3 regions of the Kocuria sp. CPCC 205261 genome follow, and region 3 is predicted to be linked to each of the others. Evidence: riboswitches for the same ligand, from Rfam matches in the RefSeq annotation. Region 3 holds a riboswitch; each other region holds the start of a gene.
The links. A riboswitch is a leader RNA that binds a small molecule or an ion and turns the genes downstream of it on or off. The one in region 3 is predicted to bind S-adenosylmethionine.

Region 1: it holds a riboswitch for S-adenosylmethionine, as region 3 does, so the genes downstream of both, RF646_RS09750 (bifunctional o-acetylhomoserine/o-acetylserine sulfhydrylase) here and RF646_RS10635 (LLM class flavin-dependent oxidoreductase) in region 3, are expected to answer to the same signal.
Region 2: it holds a riboswitch for S-adenosylmethionine, as region 3 does, so the genes downstream of both, RF646_RS08395 (hypothetical protein) here and RF646_RS10635 (LLM class flavin-dependent oxidoreductase) in region 3, are expected to answer to the same signal.

The regions. Positions count from the first base shown of each region.
Region 1 covers NZ_JAVKPU010000009.1:27,178-33,782, forward strand. Annotated here, with positions in the region: gene RF646_RS09725 (S9 family peptidase) at 1-1,656, opposite strand, end outside; gene RF646_RS09730 (CPBP family intramembrane glutamic endopeptidase) at 1,725-2,489, shown strand; gene RF646_RS09735 (VOC family protein) at 2,540-3,178, opposite strand; gene RF646_RS09740 (hypothetical protein) at 3,459-3,860, shown strand; gene RF646_RS09745 (hypothetical protein) at 3,936-4,277, shown strand; SAM riboswitch class IV at 4,242-4,362, shown strand; gene RF646_RS09750 (bifunctional o-acetylhomoserine/o-acetylserine sulfhydrylase) at 4,439-5,827, shown strand; gene RF646_RS09755 (homoserine O-acetyltransferase) at 5,830-6,605, shown strand, end outside.
Region 2 covers NZ_JAVKPU010000007.1:68,705-75,309, reverse strand. Annotated here, with positions in the region: gene purN (phosphoribosylglycinamide formyltransferase) at 45-638, opposite strand; gene RF646_RS08410 (DUF308 domain-containing protein) at 735-1,454, shown strand; gene RF646_RS08405 (DUF6350 family protein) at 1,565-3,361, opposite strand; gene RF646_RS08400 (glycosyltransferase family 4 protein) at 3,480-4,643, shown strand; SAM riboswitch class IV at 4,755-4,897, shown strand; gene RF646_RS08395 (hypothetical protein) at 4,918-5,196, shown strand; gene RF646_RS08390 (BCCT family transporter) at 5,311-5,739, opposite strand; gene RF646_RS08385 (BCCT family transporter) at 5,775-6,089, opposite strand; gene RF646_RS08380 (hypothetical protein) at 6,380-6,605, opposite strand, start outside.
Region 3 covers NZ_JAVKPU010000010.1:58,312-64,916, reverse strand. Annotated here, with positions in the region: gene RF646_RS10665 (alcohol dehydrogenase) at 1-945, opposite strand, end outside; gene RF646_RS10660 (multidrug efflux SMR transporter) at 1,231-1,593, shown strand; gene RF646_RS10655 (multidrug efflux SMR transporter) at 1,593-1,913, shown strand; gene RF646_RS10650 (SdpI family protein) at 2,037-2,429, opposite strand; gene RF646_RS10645 (DinB family protein) at 2,508-3,080, shown strand; gene RF646_RS10640 (class I SAM-dependent methyltransferase) at 3,093-3,725, opposite strand; gene RF646_RS10635 (LLM class flavin-dependent oxidoreductase) at 3,834-5,261, opposite strand; SAM riboswitch class IV at 5,339-5,453, opposite strand; SAM riboswitch class I at 5,582-5,673, shown strand; gene RF646_RS10630 (ABC transporter ATP-binding protein) at 5,681-6,484, shown strand; gene RF646_RS10625 (aliphatic sulfonate ABC transporter substrate-binding protein) at 6,489-6,605, shown strand, end outside.

The DNA of each region.
Region 1 (6,605 bases), on a different contig from region 3:
CCCGTAGGCGTACTGGAGTACGGGTGCGGGGCGGGTGGGGTCCAGGTCCGCGCGGCGCACGATGCTCACGGGGATCCGGGTCCCGTCCTCGGTCACGGCCCAGTCCCGTTCCACGGTGTAGTCCTGGCTGCGGTACCCGCCCAGTACGGTGGCCTCGCGCCGCAGGACGGGCTCGCCCACGCCGTACTCGTTCGTCCCGGACTCGCCGGGTTCGGCCGTGGGGATGTCGTAGACGCGCGGCGGCGTCACGAAGGACGTGTAGGACACCCGCACCACGGGGTTCTCGTACTCCGCGGAGAGCACGCCACTCGTGTAGAGCTCCTCGTCGAACGCGGCCTCGGCCCCGTCCAGCAGCGACGACGACGCCGCACCGGCCGCCGCGCTCGACGCCGCGGCGTCGTCCGAGTCCGCAAGGCGTCCTGAGCCCGTGTCCGATGTCGAGGGCACGGCCTCGCGTGGGCCCGCAACGATCTCGTCCACCGCGCGGCGCGGGATCAGGCGGACCCGGGGCGTGGTGTCCGCGCGCAGGGCCACGACCAGGTGGGTGGCGGTGGGAACACAGGACTCGATCCGCACGTCCTCCGATGCCGGGATGACATCCGTGAGCTCGAGGTCCGCGAGGGCACGGCCCGCGTGCCCGAGCGGCATGAGGCTCACCCGGCCGTTGGGGGCGTGCGCGTCGTGGGTCAGGAGCACGTAGTCCTGGCCGGCCACCGTGAGGGGTTCCACCTCGTAGAGCACCCGGTCCTCGCGCGAGATCATGACGCGCCAGGGCAGGGAAGCCGGCCCAGCGGTGTAGTCGGACGCATCGGCGACCGGCTCATCCGTGGGGGAGCCGGCCAGCTCGGTCAACGGCAGGATCCGGTACTCGCTGTACTCCGAGCAGGACGAGGACAGCATGAGCCACTGCTTGTCCGCAGAGAGCTCGGCCCCGAGCCACAGACCGGGGTCGTCCTCCTGGAACAGCAGCTCGTCGGACGATGCGTCTTGGCCGATGACGTGCCGGTACACGCGCCACGGCCGCCAGGACTCGTCCACGACGATGTAGATCAGCTGGGAGGCGTCCGGTGTGAGAAACGCGCCGTACGAGGTCTGCTCGATCCGGTCCGCGAGAAGTTGTCCCGTAGCGAGATCCTTGACCTGGATCGTGAACCGTTCGTCACCTGCGGTGTCCTCGGACCAGGCCAACCTGGAGCCGTCCTCCGACACGCTGAAGGCGCCCAGCGCGTAGAAGTCGTGCTCCTGGGATGCGGCGTTAGCGTCCAGGAGGGTTTGTTCGCCGTCCAGTGCGGTGCCCGGTTCCACGGTGGGCGGTGTCCACTGCGCGGGGTCGGTGACCGGGACGCGGCAGAAGATCTGGTGGGCGCCGCCCTCGACCGTGCGCGTGAAGTACCACCAGTCCCCGCGACGCGACGGCACGGACAGGTCCGTCTCGAGCGTGCGGTCCTTGATCTCCCCGTAGATCCGCTCGCGCAGGGGCGCCAGATCCTCGGTCGTGGCCTCCGCGTAGGCGTTCTCGGCGTCCAGGTGCGAGCGCACCTCGGGGGAGTCCTTGTCCCGGAGCCACTCGTAGGGATCGGCGAAGGTGTGCCTGTGGAACGTGCGTTCCACCGGGCGGCTCGGGGCCACGGGATAGGACGGCTGCTCGGAAGTCATGCCCACAGTCTAGGGACGGGTGGGGACGCGCAGACGTGGTCCCGCTCGCGAGCGGCCACAATGGTCCCGTGCAGACTCCCACCCCTTCGCAGCGCGGCATGTCGCGCGCCGACACGTGGCTTCAGATCGTCCTGGTGCTCGGCGTGTCCCTCGGGACGTCCGCGGTCTACGCCGTGCTGGATCTGGCCGAGGTGCTCATGCGGTCCTCGCTGGCCGACACCACGACGACGCTCAACCGGCCCCTGAGCAGCGTCCCCCTGATCGACGCGTTGCGTCAGCTCACGGGCATCGGCTTCGCGCTCGTCCCCGTGCTGCTGGCCCTGTACCTCATGGCCGGGGTGGCGCGGGGGATCCCCGGCGTGCTGTGCAGGATCGGGGTGGATGGGCGCAGACCCGTGTGGGACACGCTGTGGGGAATGGGCCTGTTCGCGGTGATGGGCGGCGGCACCCTGGTGCTCTATCAGGTGGGCCGGTCCCTGGAGATCACCGCGCAGATCACCACATCCACCATGGAGCAGACCTGGTGGGCGGTTTCTTTGCTCGTGCTCTCCGCGCTGCGCCACTCGATCGTGGAAGAGATGATCGTGGTGGCGTTCCTGTGCGAGCGCTTGCGATCCCTCGGATGGTCGTGGTGGCTCGTGGCGGTGGCCTCCGCGGTGGTGCGGGCCAGCTATCACCTGTACCAGGGGTTCGGACCCACGCTCGGGAACCTGGTCATGGGACTCGTGTTCGTGTGGCTCTACCGCCGCGGCGGTCGACTCATGCCGCTGCTGATCGCCCACGCCCTCCTGGACACCGTGGGCTTCCTGGCCCCGCAACTGCTCGCGGGCTGATGCCGGAGACCGGTGGAGCGGCGTCGTCGGCCGCACCGAAGGGAACCAGATCAAATGGTGACGGTGCCGTCCGGGGTGTCGAACGAGACGGCCATGACCCCGGGGGTGCCGTTGGGGGCGCACCAGGTGACGTCCAGCGAGCCCAGGACGTCCTCCACGGGACCGCCGAGCCACTCCGTGACGCGGTCGGGGGAGCCGGCGATCTCCATCCCGCTCAACCGGACGTCCGTGATCCGCGCCTGGGACGGGTGCATCTCGTCCTCGGAATCGAAGTGCACCATGAACGGCAACTGCGGGTCGGAGATCAAACCCTTCACGCCGATCTGATGCCATTCGAGCTGCCGACCGTCGGGGAACAACCGGCCACCGGGCACGGAGGGGCGGCCCAGCTTGGCCTCGAAGGGCGCGAGGTCGGGGACCTCCACGACCCAGCCGAGCCAGCCGCCGCCGGCGTCGGAACGGGCACGGACGGCCTGACCGAACGGCGCCTTCTCCGCGGCGGGGTGCTCGAGCACCGTGACGACCTCCACGTACTGGTGGTCGGTGAGCGGCAGGATCATGTTCCGGGTGCCGAAACGGGGGTGCACACCGCCCTTGACCGGTTCGATCCCCAACCGGTTCGCGATGCGTTCGGTGGTGGCCTCGAGGCCGTCGGGCTGAGCCGCGAAGGAAACGTGATCCAAGTTCATGACGCCATGGTGGCACCGGCCACACGGGCCACCAAATCGAGCGCGAGCCCGGCGAGTGTGTGACCTGCGCCGCCCGGTCCGGTGGGCAGGGCCGGCTCTCCGCACCTCCCGAGACCTGACATCGGGACGGCTGATCCGGGCGGGGACTGTGTTGGTCCAGGTCAACGAGACGCGCGTCTCAGAGGCTGGAGTCCGCAGCATCAGCCGGGGAGTCTCCGACCGGGCCCTCGCTATGTGACCTGAGACCGATATCGATCCCGATCACTACGAGGTGGTTCCCGTGTCCGCAAATGCCGTCGGTTTCACACTCCTGATCCTCCGAGTCGCCCTGCTCCTGGGGAAGTTCGTGCACGTCAAGGTGGGTTGGGTCCAGAGCCTGTTCCTGCCGAGCTCCATCATCGGCGGCGCGATCCTCCTGCTCCTGGGCCCGCAGGTGCTGGGCCGCTTCGACGGGCCGTGGGGCGAGAACGGCCTGTTCCGCAGCGACGAGTACTACCCCGCCGGCACCATGACCAGCCGCCCGTCCTCCGTGGAACCGTTCTCCCTGCACATGTCCATCGCGGCCGTGGCTGGCGGCGTTCACCATCCTGGCGGTGGTCGGCATCGCGTTCAACGTGGCCATTTTCCTGTGGTTGGCACCCCACATCATCGGTCGCTACTAATTCGGGCGCGGTATCGGTGACTTCCGCCAGTCCATGGGTGTGACCGCCACCGGGCTGATCCTCATGCGCGTGGTGGGCCCGGAGGCCAAGACCCGGTGTTCGAGGCGTTCGGTTACAAGCAGCTGGTGTTCGAACCGTTCTTCGGGGGCGGGTTGGTCACGGTGCTGGCCATCCCCGTCATCTACCTGACCGGCGTGCGGCCGTTGTTCTTCGTGATGCTCGCGGTGTTCGTGATCGCGGTGCTCACGGGTCTGTTCTACGTCCATCCACGTGAGATGAAGGACCGGGAACTGCACACCCGGGAGATGGAACAGCAGGAACGAGCGGCCACTGACCCCGAGCCCGCTCGCAGCGTCCCCGGCTTGACTCCCGCCCCGCCGGGTTCGGACAATGAGGTAATAGGTCACGAGAGTCAGCGCGAAGCCCCAGCTAGCTGACCGGCAACCCTCCCTTCCGCGGTGGGGTGCCCTGGGTGAGGACCTGGCCGTGGCGTCGACCGACGTCATGCGGCAAGCGCGGGTCGTTGGTGCCCGGTCACAGCACGGGCACCGTGCGGATCGCCACCGGACCCCTGATCCCTCCGAGAAGGAGTACGGCCATGAGCACCGCTCCCACCCCCGACAATCCCCAGGGCTGGTCGTTCGAAACCCGACAGATCCACGCGGGCCAGAACCCCGACCCTGTGACCGGGTCGCGCGCCCTGCCGATCCACCAGACCACGTCCTTCGTGTTCCCGGACGCCCGCACGGCGGCGGCCCGGTTCGCGCTCGAGGAGATGGGCCCCATCTACTCGCGCCTGACCAACCCCACCACGGAGGTCGTGGAGAACCGGGTCGCGTCCCTCGAGGGCGGCGTGGGGGCCCTGATGGTCTCCTCCGGACAGGCCGCGGCCACGCTCGCGATCCTCAACCTGGGCGGCGCCGGAACCCACGTGGTGGCCAGCCCGTCCCTGTACGGCGGGTCGTACAACCTGCTCAAGCACACGCTGCCGCGCATGGGCGTGGAGACCACGTTCGTCTCGGACCCGGACAATCCCGCGCAGTGGCGGGACGCGGTGCGCGAGAACACCGTGGCGTTCTTCGGTGAATCCATCCCGAACCCCCGCAACGACGTGCTCGACATCGAGACGATCGCCGGGATCGCCCACGAGGCGGGTGTCCCGCTCATCGTGGACAACACGATCGCCACGCCCTACTTGGTGCGGCCCATCGAGTGGGGCGCGGACATCGTGCTGCACTCGGCCACCAAGTTCCTGGGCGGCCACGGCACGGCGATCGGCGGGTTCATCGTGGACACCGGAGCGTTCGACTACTCGCGGGACCCCGAGCGCTTCCCCGGTTTCAACCAACCGGACGAGACGTACAACGGGCTCGTCTACGCCCGCGATCTCGGTGCGGACGGGGCCTTCGGCGTCAACCTCTCGTACATCCTCAAAGCGCGCGTGCAGTTGCTGCGTGATCTGGGGACCTCGATCTCTCCGTTCAACGCGTTCTTGATCGAGCAGGGCATCGAGACGCTGTCGTTGCGCATGGAACGTCACGTGGCCAACGCGCAGAAGGTCGCCGAGTGGCTCGAGGCCCGCCCCGAGGTGCGCTCGGTGTCCTACGCCGGTCTCGAGTCCTCGCGCTGGCACGACCGCGCCCTGAAGTACGCGCCCAACGGTGCCGGGTCGGTGCTCGGTTTCGTGCTCGACGGCGGCCGGGACGCCGGTGTCGCGTTCGTGGACGCCCTGAGCCTGCACTCCAACGTGGCGAACATCGGTGACGTGCGCTCGCTCGTGATTCACCCCGCCTCCACGACGCACGCCCAGCTCAAGGACGAGGAGCAGCTCGCGGCCGGCGTGGAACCGGGATTCGTGCGGCTGTCCGTGGGTGTCGAGGGCATCGACGACATCCTCGCGGACCTCGAGTCCGGATTCGCCGCGGTGGGTGCGCGCGGCGACGCTGCCGGTGACGCGGCGTCGTCGGCGGAGGACACGGGGAACTGACCATGACGGTCGTGGGCAACGGGCCGCGCACGCGGCGCGACGGCGTCGTACGGCGGGCCGAACTCGGCGAGCTCGTGCTCGAGTCCCGGTTCCGGCTGCCGGACGTGCACCTCGCGTACGAGACGTGGGGCGAGCTCGCGGCGGACGGTTCCAACGCGGTGCTGATCGAGCACGCGCTCACGGGTGACACGCACGTGGCGCGCGGTGGCGCGGGACACGAGGACGCCGCGAGCGCTCCCGAGGGCGCGGCCGCCGCGGCGGACGGTTGGTGGGACGGACTCGTGGGCCCGGGTGCCGCGATCGACACGGACCGCTACTTCGTGGTGTGCGCCAACATCCTGGGCGGGTGCTACGGCAGCACGGGACCCGCGAGTCCCGCACCGGACGGCGTCCCGTGGGGCTCGCGTTTCCCGCGCGTGACCGTGCGGGACTCGGTGACCGCGGAGGCCCTGCTCGCTCGGGCGCTCGGAGTCTCCCGGTGGCGGCTCGTGATCGGCGGGTCCATGGGCGGAGCTCGCGCCCTCGAGTGGGCCGTGTCCCACCCGGATCGGGTGGCCGCGTGCGCCGTGATCGCGGCCAACGCGCGCGTGGGTGCCGAGCAGCTCGCGTGGGGACAGGCACAGTCGCTCGCGATCCGCCAGGACCCGAACTTCCGGGGCGGCGACTACTACGCGGGCGAGTACCCGGAGGCGGGTCTGGGGCTCGCGCGGCGGATCGCGCACATCACCTATCGCAGCGCGCACGAGCTGGAGACGCGCTTCGGCCGCGAACCCCAACC
Region 2 (6,605 bases), on a different contig from region 3:
GGGACGAGGGTACGGACGGTAGGCGGGCCGGAGCCCGGTTCAGTCTACGACCGGGGCAGATCGGGGTCGGTGCTCGTGACGTCCCAGCTCAGTTTCGCCAGCGCGTTGACGAGCAGGGTGCGCTCGGCGGATTTGATCCGCTCGTGCAGCACGGCCTCGGTATCGTCCTCGGCCACGGGGACCGCGACCTGGGCCAGGATGGGTCCGGCGTCCACGTCCGCGACAACCTCGTGCACCGTGGCGCCCGTGACCTTCACGCCGTAGGCCAGGGCGTCCCGCACGGCATGGGCACCGGGGAAGGACGGCAACAAGGACGGGTGCGTGTTGATGATCCGGCGCGGGAACACGGACACGAACTCCGCGTCCACGATCCGCATGAACCCGGCGAACACCACGCGGTCGGGGTGGTAGGACGCCACGCGTCGTTGCAGCGCACGGTTCCACTGCTCCCGGTCCGGGTACTCGGACAGCGGCACCACGAAGGTGTCGATGCCCGCGGCGCGCGCCCGGTCCAGACCGGCGCACTCCAGGTCCGCACCCACGGCGGCGATATCCACCTCCACGTCCCCCTGGTGCAGGGCGTCGATCATCGCCTGCAAATTCGTACCGGAGCCCGAGACCAGAACCACTAAACGCATGGGCCCACTCTATCCAGCGAGGCTGCCTCGATGGCGCCGCGGCGGTGCCGCACCCGCGGCGCTGCTCGGTTCGTCGGCTCGCCTACAGTGGTGGGTATGCACGATTCCCGCCACCGGAGCACGCCGCCCCACGCCACGCACTCGATGGGTTCGACCTCCGGCGGCACCCCTTCCGGGGGTTCCCACTCAGGGGGACCGCACTCCGACGGCCCGCAGCAGGGAGGCCCGCACGCCGGCGACCCGCGCGGTGAGAAGCCCTCACCTCGCGGCCCCCAGTCCGGGGACCCCTCCGACGGCGACGGCGCTCGGCTCCGGTTCGCCGCGGTGGCCGCGGCCCTCGCGGTGCTCGCCTCCGCACTCGTGGTGGGTGACGTGTGGTCCACCGTGGCGGGGCTCGCGCTCGCCATCGCCGGGATCGTGCTGGGCATCATCGCGCTCGCTCGTTCCCGCGGTTCGTCCTCACGGGTCCTGATCACGGTGCTCGCGGTGTTGGCCATCGTGTGGGGTGTGATCAATGCGCTGGGCGGTGGCACCCGATTGCTCGTGTGGCCGGCCACCCAGGTCTACCAGGAATGCACCGATCGGGCCCTCACGCTGTCCTCGACCAGCCGGTGCGAGCAACAGCTCAACGACAACATGTGGAAGCATTTCTCGGGTGCGCCCCTCGAGACGGGTGCGCCGCAGGACGATCCGACGGCCACCGCCACGCCTGAGGCCTCCCTTGTCACGCCCACGCCGAGCGCCTCGAACCCTGCCCCTTCGGGGAGTGCTACACCGGGAGCGACCTCGCCGACCTCCGCCGGTCCCGGGTCCTGAGACGCCCGTTCCCAGCGAGTCCATTGCTATCGAGAGCGGTTCGTCATCGGCCCAGTCCCATGTCCTGGGACGCCCGAGCCCGTCGGCGCCAGGAGCGGTTCATCGTCGTCTCAGTCCCGCTCGTCGTCGAGGGCGGCCAGCCGCGCGGCCTTGCGCTTCTCGGACCTGCGCTGCGCACGACGACGCTTGGCCTCCTCACGGCGGGACAGTCCCGGTTCGTCTGCCGATCGTCCCACGGCCGTGGACCCGCCGCGGGGCTGGGACTCCCGCTCGGGCTCGGCGGCAGCGCGCGACGCGCGGCCCCGGAACAGACCCCGGACACCCCGAGCCGTGACCTCGCCGTCCGGGACGGCCGCCCCGGATCCAGGACGGCCACCGGGTGCCGTGCGAGCATCCTGCCCGGCGCCGGGGCCGGAAGCCGAGCGGGAACTGTGCACGGCGCCAGCGGCGGGCAGGGCGTGGTGGTGGGCCACAGCGGCGTCGTCCTCCGGGGCCGGGGAATCCGGCACGGGGAGCTCGTCCGCCTCGGCGCGGGAGCGGGAACGGTAGCCCTCGCGTTCGAGCCAGGGCCCGGCCAGGCACCCCACGGTGGCGCCCACCGCGAGTTCGGCACCGAGCCACAGGAACACGTGCCACGCGTGCGGGCCGATGTCCGTGAGCCTGCCGATGCCCAGCGAACCGCTGGAGAGCCACGCGAGCGCGGTCACGAGGCCCGCCCCCACCGCAGCCATGAACACCGCCGTGAGCACGGTGGAGAGCACGAACGTGATCCAGCGCAGAGGCAGGCGGATGGCCATCCAGTCGTCCAGGTGGTTCTCACCCTCGCGGCAGAACCACCACCCCGCGAGCAGACCCGCGAGCACGGGCAACCCCAGGACCGCAGGGGCGTACAGCCACGGGTCACCGGTGGGCAGCGCGGCAAGCGCCGGGAACTGCGGCAGCGGTCCCAGCGTGCTCTGGAACGGCGACACCAGGGTCCCGGTGCCCAGCGAGAAGCCGGCACCGGTGGCCCACGTGAGCGCCCACACGACCATGTTGGGCAGGTACCCGAACTGCAGTGCCGTCAGGGCGGTGTCCCCCGCAGCGCCAGTACCGAGGTCCTGGTAGACCGTGATCACGCGGTCCCAGTTCCACGCGAGCGCCACCACGAACAACAGGGCACCGGCCGCCACAGCGGTGACCGCGGCGAGGAAACCGGCGCGGATCACGGCCCACACGTAGGAACCGGCCCAGCGTGAGTGCTGGCTCGTGCGCTGCAACCAGGACGCGACGTCGGCCCCGAGCACCGCGGCGAGCGAGCGCGAAGCGCTCCACCCGCCCACGAGGGTGCCCAACCCGGCCGGGACCAGGGGCAACAGGGCGGCCGCCACGAGGTCCACCGAGACTTGTTCGGTGCGGCTGAGCCAGCCCACGAGGGCCCCGAAGAGCGCGTACGCGAGCATCCCGGCGAAGAACGGGATCAGGAACTGACCGCGCCAGCACGCCCGGGCGATCCGGCGGCCCGCGATCACCGCGAGGCCGAACGGGATCAGCGTGAGCCCTAGAGGCACGAGCGTGACCGTCCCGCCACCGTCCAGCGACAGGCCCTGGATGGCTTGGATCGTGAGGGGCACGCAGTGCGCGAGCAACCAGACCTGACCGGCGAGCTGCAGGCTCCCGCCCGCGCCCAGGGTTGCGAAGCCCCCCGCAGCCCATACCGCACCCAGGAGCACGGTGCCCAGCAACAGGCCCACCACGGCCACCGCGAGCAGCTCGATCACGCCCTGCAGCGCGAGCGGCATGGGCAGTCCCGGGGAGTCGTCCGGTTCGGGGCGGGGCACGTCGGCGGCGCGCACGGGGGACGAACCGTGCGACGTGAAGCGGTCGCGTACGCCCGAGACCACGCCGGGCAGTGAGGGAAGTTTCATCACCGAACATCTTTTCACGTTCACCCGCGCACCACGGGCAGCGAAGTTAGCCCGGACTTCACCTGCGGGCCACCCCCGGGTGACTCCCCCGTGAGGCGCCGGGCCCACAGTGGGAACCGTGAGAATTGCATTGGTGGCCGAACAGTTCCTCCCCCACGTCAACGGTGTCACTCATTCGGTGATCCGCGTCCTGGAACACCTGCGGGATCACGGACACGAGGCCATGGTGATCGCCCCCTCCTACGAGAAGACCCTGTTCCTGGGCTCGGTGGACCACGTGGACGGCGTACGGATCGAGCGCATCCCGTCTCTGCCGCTCGCGGGCTATCCCGAGGTCCGCGTGGCGAGCTGCACCGTGAGTCGCATGCAGCGCATCCTGGCCCGCTTCGCGCCGGACGTGGTGCACGTGGCGTCCCCGTTCGTGCTCGGGTGGCAGGCCATCCAGGCCGCCAAGGGTTTGGGTCTGCCGTGCGTGGCCGTGTACCAGACGGACGTGCCCGGTTACGCCGCACGCTACGGTGCATCCGTGCTGGAGACCGCCATGTGGTCCCACGTGCGTGCGATGCACAACAGTGCGACCCTCACGCTCGCTCCCTCCACGGCGTCGATCAGCCAACTCCACGAGCACGGCGTCCAGCGGGTGCACATGTGGCGCCGCGGCGTGGACACGAGCCGGTTCCGTCCCGCACTGCGCGATCACGCGTGGCGCGAGCGCGTGGGCGGCGGCAAGCGACTCGTGGGATACGTGGGGCGGTTGGCCCCCGAGAAGCAGGTCGCGGACCTCGCCGCGATCGACGCCCTGCCGGACACCCGGCTCGTGATCATCGGTTCCGGCCCCGGGAAGGAGTCGCTGCGCTCGGTATTGCCCAACGCGCACTTCGAGGGCTTCCTCACGGGCACCGAACTCGCCACGGCCATGGCGTCGCTGGACGTGTTCGTGCACCCCGGTGAGCACGAGACGTTCTGCCAGACCATCCAGGAAGCCATGGCCTCCGGGGTCCCAGTGGTGGCCGTGGGCCGCGGCGGCCCCCTGGACCTCGTGGACTCCTCGCGTAACGGGTGGCTCTACGCCCCGGGTGACCTGGCCGGGTTGCGCGAGCGCGTCCGAGACCTCGCGGGCGACGACGCCAAACGCCTCGCCTTCGCGCGCACCGCCCACCAGTGCGTGCAGGAGCGCACGTGGGGTGCCGTGTGCGAGCAGTTGCTGGGCCACTACGAGCGCGCTCGCACGGTCACCTCCCGGATGCGCGGTACGCGCGGGGCCGGCCTGCGCACCCCGTGAGAAACGCCGCCGGGTGCCAGATGTTACTCAACAGAAGCTTGATTAAGTTTTGATGACATTCTCGGTCCGCGCCTGGCTGGTCCCCCGAATCCACGGATAGGCTCGAAGCAGCTTCACGAGATGCGCCCGCGCAACGACAAGGACGTCACCGCGCGCCCAGAGCTCCAACTCGGCGTACGCCAACCCTCGGTTCAGGGGTGGATTGGATGACGAAGCGGCCGGGGCCACACGTGTGGTTCCGGCAAGCGACCGGAAAAATCAGAGGCCCGACATCATGAACACGACAACCCAGAAATCCCACCCCGACACCCGCGAACAGTGGGTGGACGTCACCGTTCAGGCGGACCCCGCCCGGCACGTGGTGTCCATCACGGGATCGGACGGTCACGAGCACGAGTACTTCGCGGACGACGCCCGTGAGGTCGCACTCGCCGCACAGCACACACGGGGGCGCGGCCAGTGGTGCGCCAAGTACAGCAGACTCCTGGTCCCCGGAGCGTCCCGGGTGACCGGCGGGGTGTCCTTCTACAAGCTGGAGCCCTTGCCCGCGTAGTCCTCACGAGCACGGTCCCCGCGACCGCGAACTCCACGATCGGGTGTGGCCCGGGTCTGGACGGACCCGGGCCACACCCATGTTCTCAGCCTGCTCGGTTCTTGGCGGCCGTGCTCACCGGGCGGTCGCGTCCCGGTCCTGGGCGATCAGCTCGGCGGCGCGTTCACCGATCATGAAGACCGTGATCTTCGGGTTCACCGTCACGAGCTCGGACATCACCGAGGCGTCTGCCACGCGCAATCCGCTCACGCCCTTGACGATCGCATCCAGCAGGAACGCCGTGCGCCCGGTGATGAGCACGTACAGCATGAGCCCGATCGCCAGGATGATGCTCTGCTCGGAAAGCCGCCGGATGCCCTTGTCCACGCCCAAGACGCACGAAGCCACCGCCATGAAGACCCCCAGGGCGGTCAGTGCCGACGGCACCGCCAGGTTTTCGGGGACGCCGAACAGGTAGCGCAGTCCGAAGTTCAACTGGACCACCCCGATCCCCAGGGACGCGGCCACCCCAAGGATGGTCCCCAGCAGCGCCGCGGTGTCCACGGCGTCGCCGGCGGCACCGTGGATCCGGCACCCGATCAGGGGTAGAGAGCGGAGCGGATGCTCAGCGGCATGCCGAAGCCGTAGGCGAAGTAGCCGAAGGCCATGCCCATCAGGGCGTACATGGCCCACCCCGTGAACAGGTTGAACTGGGGTTTCGCGTGGTCCGGGCCCATCTTGATCGTGCCGTGCCTGCTGTCCGCGACCAGGATCACGAGAGCGGCCGGGAGGATGTAGAACCACCCCAGCCGGGAGGCGACCCACGCGACCACGCCGCCGATCACGGCGTCGGCGTGCTCGGGTGCCTCCGTGGCCCAGGCGGACAGCGAGACAAGCAGGGTTGCCGCGGCCACGAAGACCCGCCAGTAGACGGGCAACCGGGGTGGCGCAGAGCGAGGGGCCCGGACGGGGCGGGCGGATCCGCGACGGGCGACGAGCCCGGGCGTGGGTGACGGATGGACGAGGAATCGTGTGTGGTCACGTCGGGGATGCGGGTCGGACGTCGGACGACCCGGGGTTGAGGCGCCTTACTACCAGCCGTTAGTCATGGCACGCCACCTCACTGTAGGGGAGGGCCGCGCAGCAGCCGAATGCAGCCGCGCGGCCCCACGAGCACACCCCCCGTTCGCCCGGGGCGGCACTGTCAGCCCAGCAGCTTGGCCACGAGGGCGCTCGCGAACTCCTCGGAGACGTCCCCGTAGTTCAGGGAGAAGTCCTCGTCCACGAGCGTGGGCAGCAGCCCCGAGCACAGCACCGTGGCGCGCGCGTACAGCCCCGGCAGGGCGGCACCGATGGGCACGGAGAGCAACCGCAGCTCGGGATCGTAGCTGACCAACGCCGTGCCGGTGTCCCGCGCCGCGAGGTGCTTG
Region 3 (6,605 bases):
GTCCTGGGCGAGCTTCACGAGCTCCTTGAGCTCGGGCAGGCTGCCCACGAAGTTGCCGCGAATGTTCAGCAGGTTGAACGCGGTGAGCGCGGTGGGGAACTGGTACTGGCCCCCGAACAGGCCCACGCTGACCAGGGTCCCGCCGTTGGCCATGGCGAAGAGCGCGGCGTTGGAGGTGTCCCCGTTGTTGACGAGGTCGATGGCCGCGGCAATCTTCTCCCCGCCGGCCCGGACGATGTCGCCCACGAGGTCCTCGCCGCCCACGGCCACCGTGGCGGACGCGCCCACCGCCTGGGCGTTCTTCAGCGCGGCCTCGCTCATGTCCACGGCCACGATGTTCTCGTGCCCCAGGGCCTTGAGCACCGCAATGGTCATCAGCCCTACACCGCCCGCGCCGATCACGGCCACGGGCTTATCCGCGGGCAGCGGCATGATCTTCTTGACCGCTGAGTAGGAGGTCAGGCCGGAGCAGGCGAGCGTGGCGCCGAAGGACGGGTCGATGTCGCCCAGCGGCACCAGGTAGCGCTCGTCCGGCACGTGGACCTCCTCCGCGTAGCCGCCGCGGCGCTGCACCGAGAGGTTGCGCTTCTTCCCGCTGCAGTAGTTCTCGCGGTCCTCCGAACAGGCCTGGCACTCGCCGCAACCGATCCACGGGAACACGATGTACTTGGTGTCCCCGGGCGTCACCGTGGCGTCCGGTCCCGCGGCCACGACCTCCCCCACGATCTCGTGCCCGAGCACCACGGGGTACTGCGCGCCCGCCGCGGTCAGTTCGTAGCGCCCGGCGTTGCCGAGGTCGAAGTACCCGTCCTGGCAGTGCACGTCCGAGTGGCAGACCCCCGAGTTGGTCACGCGGATCATGACCGCGGAGCCTTCCAGTTCGGGCCGTTCCACCTCGAGTTCCTGGGCTGCTCCACCCGGCTCCGTGTGCGCGAAAACCTTCATGTTTACTCCTTCGTAGCGTGTGTGGAAATCGCCTTACCATGTAATCTGTGTCACCACTCTAGGCCGCCGGGGCGAGTTGTCCACGGGTCCGTGCCCGTCGCATCGGGGGACGACGACGCCGCGTGCGCGCCCCGCGCGGTCGCGGCAAGCGCCACACGACGTCCGGTCACACTGCATGGCCCCGGGTGCCACCGCGATAGGCTCACCGGCGATGACTTCCCACCCCGGTACCGCCGCCGTGCCCGCAGGCACCCCCACCTTTTTTCACCGCCGGGACCGGACGTCATGAGGGAGCGCAACGTCATGGCCTGGTTGTTCCTGGCCGGGGCCGTGCTCCTGGAGGTCACCGCGACGCTCAGCATCAAGGCGGCTCTGGAACAACCCGCCCTGTACGCCGTGGTGGTGCTGGGGTACGCCGGGGCCTTCACATGTCTCACGCTGGTGCTGCGCCGCGGGATGCCCCTGGGGGTCGCCTACGGGATCTGGGCCGCCTCCGGCGTCGCGCTCACCGCCATGTTGTCCTCGGTGATCTTCCACGAACCCGTCACGGTCCTCATGGGCACCGGCCTGGCGCTGATCATGGGCGGCGTGCTGTGCGTCGAGATCGGTGCACAGAAGGCCCATACACAAGACGAAGGGGCGGCGTGATGGCCTGGGTCTTCCTCATCGGTGCCGTCGTCTGCGAGGTCTGCGCCACGCTCTGCCTCCGCGTGGCCGCCGCGGGCCGTCGGCGGTGGTTCATCGGCGTGGTGATCGGCTACGTCATTGCGTTCTCCCTGCTGGTCAACGCGTTGGCGCGCGGCATGGCACTGGGCGTGGCCTATGGCATCTGGGCCGCCGCCGGGGTGGCCCTCACGGCCGTGCTGAGCCGCATCCTGTTCAAGGAACCGCTCACCCGGGTCATGGCGCTGGGGATCCTGCTGATCGCCGCCGGCGTGCTGCTCGTGGAGCTCGGGGCGAGTCACTGACCCGCAGCCTGGCCGCCCGCACCGGCCGCTCTCCGTTCCGGCGAAGGCCTCCCGCGAGCGCCACGTCGTGACCCCTCCTTACGCCCGCCGCGCCGTCGACGACGCCGCTGACGCGCCCCGGTTTCAGGCGCGGGGTTCTGGAGCCGACTCTTGCGCGGCCCGCCGAGCGGCGCGGTTGGCCGGCCCCACGGCGGACACCAGCACCGCGACCTGCAGCAGCACGCCCACCAGCCCGGCGACGATGCCCCATTCGGGCCGCCCCAGAACGAGCAACACGATCGCCGCCACCACGGCACACACGGCCACGGGAACGGACCACCGCACCCTCGGAAGGGCCGCGGCGTGACCTGCGGACCACGCGGCGTCGGACGCGCGCGTGTACCGGGTCCGGATGCCCACGGTCCCGTTGCGATCGAGCGAGCCGGCGGCCGCCGCCCTGACGGTCACCACGGTCACGACACACACCAGGACCGTGCTGAACGACAGCATGATCACTCCGAGCAGGTCCTCGTCCACGGTTCCCTCCGGGTCACGGGCATTTCCTCCACCCTACGACGGGCATGTGCACCCCCCGGGCCCACTAGTGTTCTGGCCATGAGCTCACTCACGCCCGAAGAAGACGCCAGGCCCGAGCCGCCCCAGCATGCTGATGAGGTCACGACCCTCATGGGCTTCCTGGATTTCTTGCGCGCCACGGTCGCGTGGAAGACGGACGGCTTGACGAGTGCTGAGCTGCAGCGTCGACCTCTGCCCTCGACCATGACCCTGGGCGGGTTGCTGAAGCACTTGGCGTTCGTCGAGGACTACTGGTTCTGCTACGTCCTCCTGGGCCAGGAGCCGTGCGCCCCGTGGAATGACATCGACTGGGCCGACGACCCCGACTGGGATTGGAACTCGGCCGCTGCGAACAGCCCCGAGGAACTGCGGTCCATGTGGGCCTCCGCCGTGGAGACGTCCCGTGAGCAGTGGGACAGGTTCGCCGCCCGCACGGATCATCCGCTGGACGGGATGGTCGCTCGTTCCACGGCCGAGGACCCGGATGCCCGCTGGACCCAAGGGGACATGAACGCCCGCTGGGTCCTGACGCACATGATCGAGGAATATGCGCGGCACTGCGGCCACGCCGACCTGTTGCGCGAGAGCATCGACGGTTCCGTGGGGGAATGACCGCCCATCAGGTCACCGTGTCGCCAAGAGGTGGCACTCGGGGAAGCGATGTTCTGCGTCCGGGCGACTGACGGTGCGCCAGGCCTCCGTGAACCCGGCGTGCTTCATGTGATCCGCCATCACGTCCGGGTGCCAACGCCACGCCGGGGCCACGGCGTGATCGAACGAGACCACGGCTCGCCCTCCGTCGAGTGCTTGGAACGCCACCATGACCACCCCTCCGGGTGCCATCATGTCCGCCCAGGAGTCCAGGATGCTGGGAACCTGCGCGGGTGGGACGTGGATGAGACTGAACCGTGCAAGAACGCCGGCCACGCGGCGGTCGGGCCCCACCGCACCACCCCACGACGTGGGATTCGCATCGCCGGCTTCGAAGGTGACCTCCGGGTGAGATCCGCGCGCGATACCCAGCATGGATTCGGACGGGTCCACCCCCACCACGTGCAGACCCCGCTCGGACAGCGCGGCCGTGACTTGCCCCGTGCCGCACCCCACATCCACCACGGGGCCGGGCGCCCCTGCCGCGATGACGTGATCCGCGAAGGCCTCCACCGCGCGCCGTTCGAGCGCCGTCTGGAAGGGAGCGGGAAAAGCCTTGTCGTAGTCGTTCGCCAAGTGGTCGTAGCCGGGTTGCACGCGTTCCACTCTCACACGGGGGTCCCGCCCTGGCAACGGGCGGGGAAGCCGACGACGACGCCGCCCTGCCGGACCTGCGGGACCGAGCGCGAGCGGCGTCGTCGTCGGAGGGAGGTGTCAGCCCACCAACTCGCGGGACGGCGTGTCCGCGACGGAGGGCTCGCCCACGAACGCGCCGCGGTACTTCGCGGCGGGGTGGGTGTCCTTGACCCGCGGCTGGCCCTCGCCGTAGAGGGACTCTCGCAGGGTGTTGCCCTCGTACTCGGTGCGGTAGCGACCGCGCGCCTGCAGCTCGGGGACCACGTACTCCACGAAGTCCTCGAAGGAACCGGGACTCACGTGGTAGGCCAGGTTGATGCCGTCCAGGCCGCCCTCGTCCACCCAGGTCTCGAGCTGATCCGCGACGGTCTGCGCGGAGCCCACGAGGACCGCACCCATCCCACCCAGGGCGCAGTGCTTGGCGATCTCCTCGCGCGTCCACTGCTTGTCCTTGGACTGCAGCGTGAACGGGGTCAGGAAGGACTGGATGGAGTCGGTCTTGATGTAGTTCAGGGCCTCGTCCTCGTCGAACTGGGACAGGTCCACGCCGGACCACCCGCCGATGATCGCCTGGGAGGCCTCCAGGTCCACGTACTGCAGGTAGTCGCGGTACTTCTCCTGGGCCTCCTCGTCCGTGTCCGCGACGACCACGGAGAGCATCGCGTAGATCTTGACGTCGTCACGGCTGCGGCCCTCGGCCTGAGCCCGGTCGCGGATCTTGTCAGTCACGAAACGCGTGAGGTCCGGGCGCAACCCGCCGATGAACACGGCTTCCGCGTGCTTACCCGCGAACGCCTGCCCGCGCGAGGACGCGCCAGCCTGGAAGATTAGCGGTGTGCGCTGCGGGGACGGTGCCGTGAGCCCCGCTCCGGGAACCGTGAAGTGCTCCCCGCTGTGCCGGATGGGATGGACCTTGGTGGGATCCGCGTAGACACCCGTCTCACGGTTCTGAACCACAGCGTCCTCCTCCCACGAGCCCTCCCAAAGCTTGTAGCACACGTCCAGGAACTCCTCCGCGATCTCGTAGCGCGTATCGTGCTCAATCTGGCGCGGCAGGCCCTGGTTCTCCGCAGCGGACGGAAGGTAGGAGGTCACCACGTTGAATCCCACGCGGCCCTTGGTGAGGTGATCCAGTGTGGCGTACTTGCGGGCCAGGGTGTAGGGCTGCTCGTAGGTCACCGCGCTCGTCACGCCGAAGCCCAGGTGCTCGGTCACGGCGGCCATGGCCGAGACCTGCATGAACGGGTCGTTGACCGGGACCTGGGCCCCGTCACGCACGGCCGGAGCCGCGGAGTTCTTGTAGATGTCGTAGATGCCCACCACGTCCGCAAGAAACAGGGCGTCGACCTTGCCCCGCTCCAGCAGCTTGGCCAGCTCCGTCCAGTACTCGATGGTGTTGTACTCGGTGGCCCGGGACCGCGGGTGGCGCCACAACCCGAAGCTCTGGTGATCCACGCAGGTCATGTCGAACGCGTTGACGGAAATCCGTTTGCTCATCTCGGTCAGCCCCTCAGCAGGAACACGACCCGCGCCCCGTGCACCACCTACGGCGGCCTACCTTGCGGGTCCAGCGCGCTTGTGTGGCGCCGTACTTGCCGCATGCGGTGTGTCATGCGGCCCGATCCTCACCTGGGGCACCCCGCTACGGGAGAGGGTTGCCGTCCGACAAGCCAGGGCTAAACGTCGGCACTCGTGATCGTTGTGGCATCGATCCTAACGGGGATCCCCGGTCCTCGGAAACACCTCGGGTTACGGCACGTCACGACGGCGCCCCGGCGCGTCACACGATTTGCACCCGCGGGCTCCCGGCCCGTTCAATGGTGGGGTTCCCATCCGGAGCGGCTGAGAGACCTGGCTCGTTGACGTCGCAGCAACCAGCCCCACGCGGGCAAGGTGCTAATGCCAGGAACGATGGAGTTGATGAATTGAGCCATATCCTCACGCGCCCGGAATCTGCCGTCGACGCCGCGGCGGTCACTTTCGACCGGGTCGGCAAGTCCTTCCCCGCACACCACGGAGCGCATGTCCACGAGGTCCTGAGGGACGTGACCTTCACGGTGCGTCCGGGCGAGATCGTCTCCGTCCTGGGCCCCTCGGGGTGCGGCAAGTCCACCCTGCTACGCGCCGTGGCCGGGCTCGGCACGGCGAGCGAGGGCGAAGTCCGGATTGACGACTCGGTGGTGCGCGAGATCGACCCGCGCTGCGCCGTCGGCTTCCAGGAACCGCGGTTGCTGCCGTGGCGCAGCGTGGCGCGCAACGTGGCACTGGGTCTGCCCCACGGGACTCCCGCCCGGGAAGGGAAGCGGCGGGTGGCGCAGCTGTTGGAGCTCGTCGGCCTGTCCCACCACGCGAATCACCGTCCCTCGGAGATCTCCGGGGGCATGGCACAGCGCGCATCCCTCGCCCGGGCCCTGGCACGGAACCCGCGGGTCCTGCTGTTGGACGAGCCCTTCGGGGCCCTGGACGCCCTGACCCGGATCAGGATGCAGGATCTGCTGCTGGACGTGCACCGCGCCGATCCCACGACCGTGCTCATGGTCACCCACGACGTCGAGGAAGCCCTGGTGCTCTCCGATCACGTGGTGGTGCTCGCGCGGGAAACGGCCACGGGCCCCGCGACCATCGCCGAGATCATCTCCCCCGAGCTGGCCCGCCCGCGCTCCCGCGAGGACAGTGAGATCACCGCGCTGCGCGCCCACCTGTTGGCCCTGCTCGGCGTGGAGCGCTGAGCGCATGGCGCAGTTGTCCCGACGCCGCGCACTGCAGGCACTCGGCCTGTCCGCGCTGGCGCTGCCCCTGAGCGGATGCGTCATGGAGGGCGAAGGTCCGGGCCGCGGTGTGGCCGGCGGT